Regions from separate parts of the Mesorhizobium sp. AA22 genome, predicted to be linked through region 1. Evidence: riboswitches for the same ligand, from Rfam matches in the RefSeq annotation. Region 1 holds a riboswitch; the other holds the start of a gene.
The links. A riboswitch is a leader RNA that binds a small molecule or an ion and turns the genes downstream of it on or off. The one in region 1 is predicted to bind thiamine pyrophosphate.

Region 1 (4,412 bases):
AACGGATGTGGTCGTGAAAGTCTTCGCGACCGGACATCTTGCTCGATTGGGTCGAACAATGAGAAGCCAACTTCGTTTCATTATGCATACTGATGACGAGGCTGCTCTGGTAACCGAACTTTTGCGCGATCCGGCTATCCTGTTCGTCGATGGCCCGCGGTGGAAGACGGTCACGCCCCCAACCACTCGAGACATTTCTGCTCGGCAGTTACTGCATAATCTGGTCTCCCGAGGACCTGCCACGGCTTTCAGCGGAGTTCATTCAGGCACATAACGATTGGTATTGCCGTGATGAGAATTCCACGATTCAATTCCTGCGATGCAAGATGACCGAAACAGTCATAGTGGAGGGCAGTTTCGCGATCTCGACGGGACCTGCGGAAGCTAACGCCGCGGCCAACGTCGAACGCAGGTACAAGTTCCTGTGCCGTGCAATCAAGAGAACCTACCGGAACTCGGTCGTTCAGTGGCGCAATCCGCGCCGGCCGGACGCACCGGCCGGACCATCCAGGTCAGCAAACCCAAGTGCGCCCGACCGGTCGCTGTGGGTTGGACCAGCGGCGATGACGTGGATGGCTGGCCATGCTGATCGACAGGTCAAACCTTCCTCACTGGTTTTGTGGAGGAAACGATAATCGAACCGGGCTGATGCACTGCTTTCTACCCACACGCGATGCGGGCAGACTTCGACATTGTGTGGGGAACGTGCGGTCGGCCACGCTGACGGAACTCATCAGGACAGGGCCTGCTCCTCGTGAAGCTGGAACATTCCCGGCGCTGATCGCAGCCGACGCTGCTCGTCGAAACGCGCGCATCATCGAGCGTTGAAGGCGAAACGCGTTCGGCCGATGCGGCGGTCCGCTTGGGGGGCGAAGATTGAAAATCTGCGGCGGTGGTCGAGTACAGCGATGGGCTGCCTGGACAGCCGGCGGTTACCTTTCGGATGCTCTAAGGCTCCGCGCCGCCTCATCGAGTGCCAGCGGATCGTCACCGAGGCGGTCGATGAGGTCTTGAGCTTGGTCGCCGGTGATGCCTGTTCTCATCGCCAGCGCTTCCGCTGCCTCAACATCCAATTGACCAGCGGCGCGGTTGCCTTTCTTCACTCGGCTTTGGGTCTGCGTGGGAGCTGGCACATCGGCACCAGATATTGCCGGTGGGCGAGCACCAAGCGAGCGGTCTTCGTTCTCAATTTCGACGGTCGCCTGATTCCAATGGCGCTCGTGCAGACCGTGCGTCTGGCCTTCTCGTTCCCAGATCTCATATGCGCGGCGCCGAATGCGTTCGTGTTTGTCGTCTGACATGGTCGTTCCTCCTTGTTAGGTTTTCACCCAACGCGAAGGAGCGTCGGAACGATCCCACCCTGCACGCCGATTTCGGACAAAAGAGGGGAAGGCTGGCTTCCGGAAGACCATGCCTGCGGCGTTGCGATGCTGCGATGATTTAGGTGGCCCGGAGCAAATCCTCGTGCGGTGCTCGAGAGCAAGTCCTCCATCGCGCTGAAGGGTGCAGCATTGTTTTCCCTACGGAAACGCGCTTCAGGAGAAAGTTCGGCTCCTGCAGCACGATGCCAGACTAAATTAGAGCTGGCCATTGCTTGAACATCGTGCGCGCAGCTGCTACGTCGCCCATATCGACAGGGGCGCTCCGTATTGCCGGGGCTGAGATGGAAGGTGCAAGCCTTCGGTCCCTCAAGCTGATCTGGGTAATGCCAGCGGAGCGAGGCGACTATGTTTTCAGGTGCACAGATTTCCCTGTATCCGATGTGCGATGACTTCGTCGGCGTCATCCTCAAGGCAATTTCGGCGATGGATTTCTATCGGCCGAATTTCCGCATTGAGACCGACGACATCTCGACGCTGATCGTCGGCCCGCCGGAACAGCTTTTTCCGGCCATACGCGATCTGTTCGCCTCGGCGGCGGCAAGTGGTGTGCATTGCGTGTTATCGGCGACCTTGTCGCGTGGCTGCCCTGGCGAGCGTGACGATCCGATCTGCACCCCGATTTCCGGCAGCAGCCACGAGCTGTCCCTGGCCGAGCGCATCGGCGCGGCGCGGGCGCATGTCGACGGTGCGAAAAAACTCGGACAAGAGGTCGCCGCGCAGTTCTCGCTCTATCCGCTCGGCGAGGGCCACCACATGGACGAGATCTACGGCTGCATCGACTTCCTCAAGGCCTCGGGGGTCTTCGACAGGTCGAAGAATTTCTGCACGAAGCTGAGGGGCGACGCTGGACCGGTGTTCGCGACGCTGTCGGAAGCTTTCCTTCGCTTCGGCGCGCCGCAAGGCCATGTCGCGCTCGACCTTACCGTGTCGGCGAACAGCCCGAGCCCTCGTTAGCCTTGGTTGTCAACGGGTTGCAGCGAGATCCGAGACGGCATCCGGAACGACCACCAGCTTGCCGACGAAATCCTTGGCAATGAAATCCGCCTGGGCGCGGTGGAAATCGGACAGCCTGTAGACGCCGCCGACCAGCGGCCGGATTTTCTTGTCCTCGATGTAGCCGACGATGCGGCGAAAATCGTGTCGCGTGCCCTGACTGGACCCGTGCAGCTGCAACTGCTTGAGATACATGGTGCGCAGATCGAGCTGCACGACCGGGCCGGCAATCGCGCCGGCCGTCGTGTAGCGACCTTCGGGCCTGAGGATGCGCAAGAGGTCGTTGAACATGGCGCCGCCGACCAGGTCAGCAACCACGTCGATCGGCCGGCCCTCGGTCGCTGCGTTCACGGCGGCGGGCAGGTCGGCGATGCCACGAGTGATCACCGCTTCGGCCCCGATGTCGAGCACCGCCTTTTCCTTGCCCTTGCCGACGACGGCATAGGGTATGGCGCCGCGCGCCCGCGCCAGCTGCACGATGCCGGAGCCGACGCCGCCAGAAGCGCCAGTGACCAGCACACGCTCGCCAGCCCTTAGTGCGGCACGTTCCAGCATCTGTTCGCCGGTGAGATAGGCACAGCAGAAGGTGGCGAGTTCGACGTCGGTCAGCTCGGTGGCGACGACATGGGCATTCTCGGCCGGCACAGCCTGGTACTCGGCATAGCCGCCGTCACGGCCGTGGCCCATATAGTCGATGTCGGCAAGCGAATCGTCGTCGCGGTTGTAGATCGAGAAGTCGACCATCACCCGCTCGCCGATACGGTCCGGCGAGACGCCATCGCCGACGGCGACGATGTGGCCGACCGTGTCTGTGCCCTGGATGCGCGGGAAAGTCAGCGTGTTGCCTTGGCGGCGCCAAGTCGATACCGCGGCAGCATCTTCCTCCGTGCCATAGGCGCCCTGACGCACCCAGACATCGGTGTTGTTCATGCCGCAAGCGGTGACCTTGACCAGCACTTCACCTGGGGCGGGCGAGGGCACTTTCACGTCGGTGCGGTAGACGAGCTTTTCCGGCCCGCCGTGACCGGTCAGCTGCACGGCGGCCATGGTGGCGGGGAGGGTTTTGGTCATGGCGTTCATGTCGATCTTCAGATGTTTGCAAACACGCTTTTCACCGCATCGGCCGTCTTCGAGACGATGATGTCGGCCTCTTCGCGGGTGAGGCAGAGCGGCGGCGCAAAGCCGAGAATGTCGCCCTGCGGCATGGCGCGGCCGATGACACCGCTTGCGGCGAGGGCGGTTGCGACCTGCGGCCCGATCTTTTGCGATGCATCGAAGAACACGCGATCATTTCTGTCGGCGACGAACTCGATTGCCGCCAGCATGCCGTCGCCGCGCACCTCGCCGACGTTTTTGTGGCCGCCGGCGGCTTTCGCTAGTTCGGCACGGAAATAGGCGCCTGTCTCGGCGGCGTTGGTCACCAGGTCCATCTCGTCGATCAGTTCGAGGTTGGCGACACCGGCGGCAACGCAGATCGGATGCGCCGAATAGGTCCAGCCATGGCCGAGCGAGCCGAGCTTGTCGGAACCCTGCACCAGCACCTGCCAGACCTTGTCCGAGACGATGACGCCCGACAGCGGCGCATAGGCCGAGGTCAGGCCCTTGGCGATGGTGATCAGGTCGGGCTTGATGCCGTAATGGTCGGAGCCGAACATGGTGCCCAGCCGGCCGAAGCCGGTGACCACTTCGTCGGAGACCAGCAGCACGTCGTATTTCTTCAGCACCGCCTGGATCTTTTCCCAATAGAGGGCGGGCGGCGGCACAATGCCGCCGGTGCCGAGGATCGGCTCGCCGATGAAGGCGGCAACCGTGTCCGGGCCTTCAGCCAGGATCATCTCTTCGAGCTTGTCGGCGCAGTATTGGGAAAACTGCTCCTCGCTCAGCGAGCGGTCGGTACGGCGGAAATAATAGGGCGCCTCGGTGTGCAGGATCGGCGCACGCGGCAGGTCGAAGGCGTTGTGGAACAGGTCGAGCCCGGTCAGCGATCCGGTCATGACGCCGGAGCCGTGATAGCCGCGCCAGCGCGAGATGATCTTC
Region 2 (4,412 bases), 1.5 Mb from region 1:
TCGCCAGCGGCAGATTGAAGAAGACATGGGCTACGAGGATGCCGGACAGGCCGTATATGCCCGGCCAGCCCTGACCGCCAATCGCGGTGAGCACGCCGGCGAAATAGCCGGCACGGCCATAGAGAGCCAGAATGCCGAGTGCGGCGACGATGGCCGGCAGCGCAAGCGGCACGGCGAAGAGCTGCAGGATCAAGCCACGACCAAAGAAGCGCGGATGCCGCGACAGCGCCCGCGCAACGAACAGCGCCGGTACGACGGAAAGCAGTGTCGACAGCAAAGCCTGCCACAGCGTGAAACGGGCGACACGGAAGAGGTAGGAATCGAAAGTCGACGCGGCGCCGGTCGGGTTGCGTGTAGCTTCAAGGATGAGCCCGGCGAACGCTCCGCCGATCAGCAGCGCAACAGCGGCAAGCGCGATGGTGCCGGCGGCGACGCGGGGATCGGCAGGATATCCGGTATGCATGCCGCCCTGCCTGGTTCAACGATCGTCGAAGCAGAAAATATGGCTGAGGCCGAGTTCCCGCCCACGCCCCTCTGTCCTGCCCTCCTTGCCAAAACTTGGCATCTCCCCCTCAAGGGGGGAGATTGGCAGCTTTACCCTCGCCTCAATCTTTCGACTTCGATTGGCGAAAGCGGAAGTGACATCCGATCTCCCCCCTTGAGGGGGAGATGTCCGGCAGGACAGAGGGGGGCACCGTAAAGTGATCATCTTTCAATCACAAACTACTTGCTCATCACCGACAGCCATTCGTCGACCCAGGCCTTGCGGTTGGCGGCGACCTCTTCGGGGCTGAACAGCAAAGTCTTGGTCGGCTTGACGAGCTTGTCGAAGGCCGGATTGAGCGGCTTGTCAGTTTTGCCGGCAGGAAACATCCAGTTGGTCTCGGGGATGACATCCTGGAATTTCGGCCCGGTCATGAAAGTCAAGAACTGTTTCGCCAACCGGTTCTTCGCACCCGTGGTGGTTAAGCCGGCAACCTCGATCTGCAGATACTCGCCCTCCTCGAAGGACGCCGCCTGATAGCGTTCGGTGTTTTCGGCGACCATGTGATAGGCCGGCGACGTGGTATAGGACAGCACCATCGGCGCCTCACCCTTGGTGAACAGGCCATAGGCCTCGCTCCAGCCCGGCGTCACGGTGAGCACCTTTGCCTTAAGCTTGGCCCAGGCTTCCGGCGCCTTGTCGCCATAGACCGACCTCACCCACAACAGCAGGCCGAGACCGGGCGTCGAGGTGCGCGGATCCTGGATGACGATCTTCTCATCGGCATTGCCGTCGACCAATTCCTTCAGGCTCTTCGGCGGGGTCTTTAGCTTTTCGGTGTCGTAGACGACGGCGAAATAGCCATAGTCGAACGGCACGAAAATATTGTCGCTCCAGCCACCCGGCACATTGACGTCGATGACGACGCCATGCGGCGAAAACAGGCCGGTGGCCTTGGCTTCGGCCGTCAGATTTGTGTCGAGGCCGAGCACGATGTCGGCCTTGGTTGCGGCGCCTTCCAGCTTGACGCGGTTGAGCAGGGCGACGCCGTCGGCGACCGCGACGAATTCGAGAGTACAGCCGCATTCGGCCTCGAAGGCCTTCTTCACCGCGGGGCCTGGACCCCAGTCGGCGGTGAAGCTCTCATAGGTATAGACGGTGAGTTTTTCCTGCGCGGATGCCGGCCCGATGCCGGCGAGAAGGGCCGCCGCAAGCAGCATTGCCGAAACAAGAGTGTATGAAAACGTGCGCATCGGCGCCTCCTTCGTTCACGTTGAAAGGAATTGAGGCGTCGGGCTGTCCGAAACGTCTAATCCCTCCGCCGGTACAAACCGGATCAGGTTCAGCGGGTTGGCATGGTTGCCTCTCAGCTGGTCCGCGAAGATCGCGTCCAGCACCCCGTTAGAGCGTTTCGACACATAGGCCCGGCCCAGGTGTGGCGCAAGCGGAAGTTTGCCGGGCATCCGGAACGCGGCCTTCCGTTTCGCAAGCAGGGCTGGTAAGGGCCACGCATATGAGCAAATTCACCATCCTGCTTGGCGGCGATCTTATCCGCACGCCGCTGCTCGACCGCCAGGTCGCTGGCACGCGTGTCATCGCCGCCGACGCCGGCATGAGCCATGCCCGGACGCTGAGCCTGACGCCGGAACTCTGGGTCGGCGACTTCGATTCGGTGCCGGCGGAGCTGCCGGACGAGCTGGCCGCCGTGCCCCGCCAGGTGTTTCCGGCAGAAAAGGACAAGACCGACGGCGAACTGGCTATCGCCGCCGCGCTCGAACGCGGCGCGACCAGCCTCGTGCTTGCCGGCGCGTTCGGTGGCAAGCGGACCGACCACGCCTTCTTGCACCTGGCGCTCAGCGTCCGACTGGCCGAGGCAGGGACGGACGTGCTTTTGACCAGCGGCGCACAGGAAGGCACCCCCTTGCTTCGCGGAAAGGCCGGCTTCGACTACGCGGATGGCACGCTGTTTTCGATTCTCGGCTTTTCCGACCTTTCCGGCCTGACCGTGACCGGCGCCAAATGGCCGCTGAACCATATCGAGGTGGCGTTCGGCTCGTCGCTGACCATTTCCAATGAGGTCAAGGGCCGGCTCGAAATCGCGCTGGGCAGCGGCCGCGCGCTGTTGCTCGCCCACCCATTCCCGCTTACCGAAAGCTGACATGGCGCCGCCACTTCTCAATCTCGACGGGATAAAACTGACCTTCGGTGGCACGCCGCTGCTCGACGGAGCGGAACTGATGGCGTCGGCGGGCGACAAGATCGCTTTGGTCGGCCGCAACGGCTCGGGCAAATCGACGTTGCTCAAGATCGCTGCGGGATTGATCGAGCCGCAGGACGGCGAGGTGTTCCGCCAGCCTTCGGCGACAGTGCGCTACCTGCCGCAAATGCCCGACATGGACGGTTTCGCCAGCGTCCGCGCCTATGTCGAGGCGGGGCTCGGACCCGCCGACGATCCCTACCGCGCCGCCTATCTGATGGAGCATCTCGGCCTGTCCGGCGAGGAACCGCCGAACGATCTCTCCGGCGGCGAGGCGCGCCGTGCTGCCCTCGCCCGCGTCATGGCGCCGGAGCCCGACATTCTCCTCCTTGATGAGCCGACCAACCATCTCGACCTGTCGGTCATCGAGTGGCTGGAGGAGGAGCTTGCCCGCACCTCTTCGGCGCTGATCGTCATCTCGCACGACCGCCGTTTCCTCGAGCGCGTGTCACGCGCCACTGTCTGGCTCGATCGCGGCCAGACCCGCAGGCTCGACAAGGGCTTTGGCCATTTCGAGGAATGGCGCGACAACGTGCTGGAAGAAGAAGAGCGCGAGCAGCACAAGCTTGGCCGCCAGATCGTACGCGAGGAGCACTGGTTGCGCTACGGCGTGACGGCAAGGCGCAAGCGCAACATGCGCCGGCTCGGCGAACTGCAGACCATGCGCCAGCGTTTTCGTGGCCACCGCGGCGCCGAGGGTGCGGCGACCATGGTGGCCAGCGACGCCGCCGAATCCGGCAAGCTGGTGATCGAGGCCAAGAACATCGAGAAGAGCTTTGGCGATCTTACCGTGGTCAAGGGCTTCTCGATCCGCATCCAGCGCGGCGATCGTGTCGGCCTGGTCGGGCCGAACGGCGCCGGCAAGACGACGCTGCTGAAGATGCTGACCGGCGAATTGAAGCCGGACTCAGGCTCGGTGCGGCTCGGCACCAATCTGGAGATCGCCACGCTCGACCAGAAGCGCGAGGCGGACGACCGGGCCGAAACGCTGGCGCAATACCTCACCGACGGGCGCGGCGAGAACCTTGTCATCAATGGCGAGCAGCGCCACGTCGTCTCCTATATGAAGGATTTCCTGTTCAAGCCGGAACAGGCGCGCACGCCGGTGCGCGAGCTTTCGGGCGGCGAGCGGGCGCGGCTGCTGCTCGCCCGTGTGCTGGCGCGGCCGGCAAACCTGCTGGTGCTCGACGAGCCGACCAACGATCTCGACATGGAGACACTGGAACTGCTTCAGGAACTGGTCGCCGGTTTTGCCGGTACCGTCATCCTGGTTAGCCACGACCGCGATTTCCTCGATCGCACCGTGACCAGCCTGATCGCGCCGGACGGCGGCGGCCGCTGGATCGAATATGCCGGCGGCTATTCCGACATGCTGGCGCAGCGCGGCGGCACCAGGCTGGACAACCGCAAGCCACGGCCGCCAAAGGCGGAGACCAGCGAAGTGGCGGCGGCAGGCAGGACCGAAGCAGCTGCGCCGAAGGGTCCGGCAAAGAAACTGTCGTTCAAGCAGAAATTCGCGCTGGAATCACTGCCGAAGAAGATCGAGGCGGTGAACGCCTCGATCTCACGGCTGGAGAACAACATCGCCGACCCGGCGTATTACGAGCGCGACCCGGCCTCATTCCAGAAAACCATCGCCGCCCTCGATAAGGAGCGCGCCACGCTGGCAGC

Region 2: it holds a riboswitch for thiamine pyrophosphate, as region 1 does, so the genes downstream of both, thiB (thiamine ABC transporter substrate binding subunit) here and A9K68_RS13595 (YkoF family thiamine/hydroxymethylpyrimidine-binding protein) in region 1, are expected to answer to the same signal.

The regions. Positions count from the first base shown of each region.
Region 1 is NZ_CP048406.1:2,792,243-2,796,654, forward strand. Features, by position in the region: gene A9K68_RS13590 (DUF2934 domain-containing protein) at 933-1,301, opposite strand; TPP riboswitch at 1,626-1,737, shown strand; gene A9K68_RS13595 (YkoF family thiamine/hydroxymethylpyrimidine-binding protein) at 1,728-2,336, shown strand; gene A9K68_RS13600 (alcohol dehydrogenase family protein) at 2,346-3,455, opposite strand; gene A9K68_RS13605 (aspartate aminotransferase family protein) at 3,464-4,412, opposite strand, start outside.
Region 2 is NZ_CP048406.1:1,270,266-1,274,677, reverse strand. Features, by position in the region: gene thiP (thiamine/thiamine pyrophosphate ABC transporter permease) at 1-463, opposite strand, end outside; gene thiB (thiamine ABC transporter substrate binding subunit) at 724-1,737, opposite strand; TPP riboswitch at 1,781-1,895, opposite strand; gene A9K68_RS06055 (thiamine diphosphokinase) at 1,998-2,642, shown strand; gene A9K68_RS06050 (ABC-F family ATP-binding cassette domain-containing protein) at 2,644-4,412, shown strand, end outside.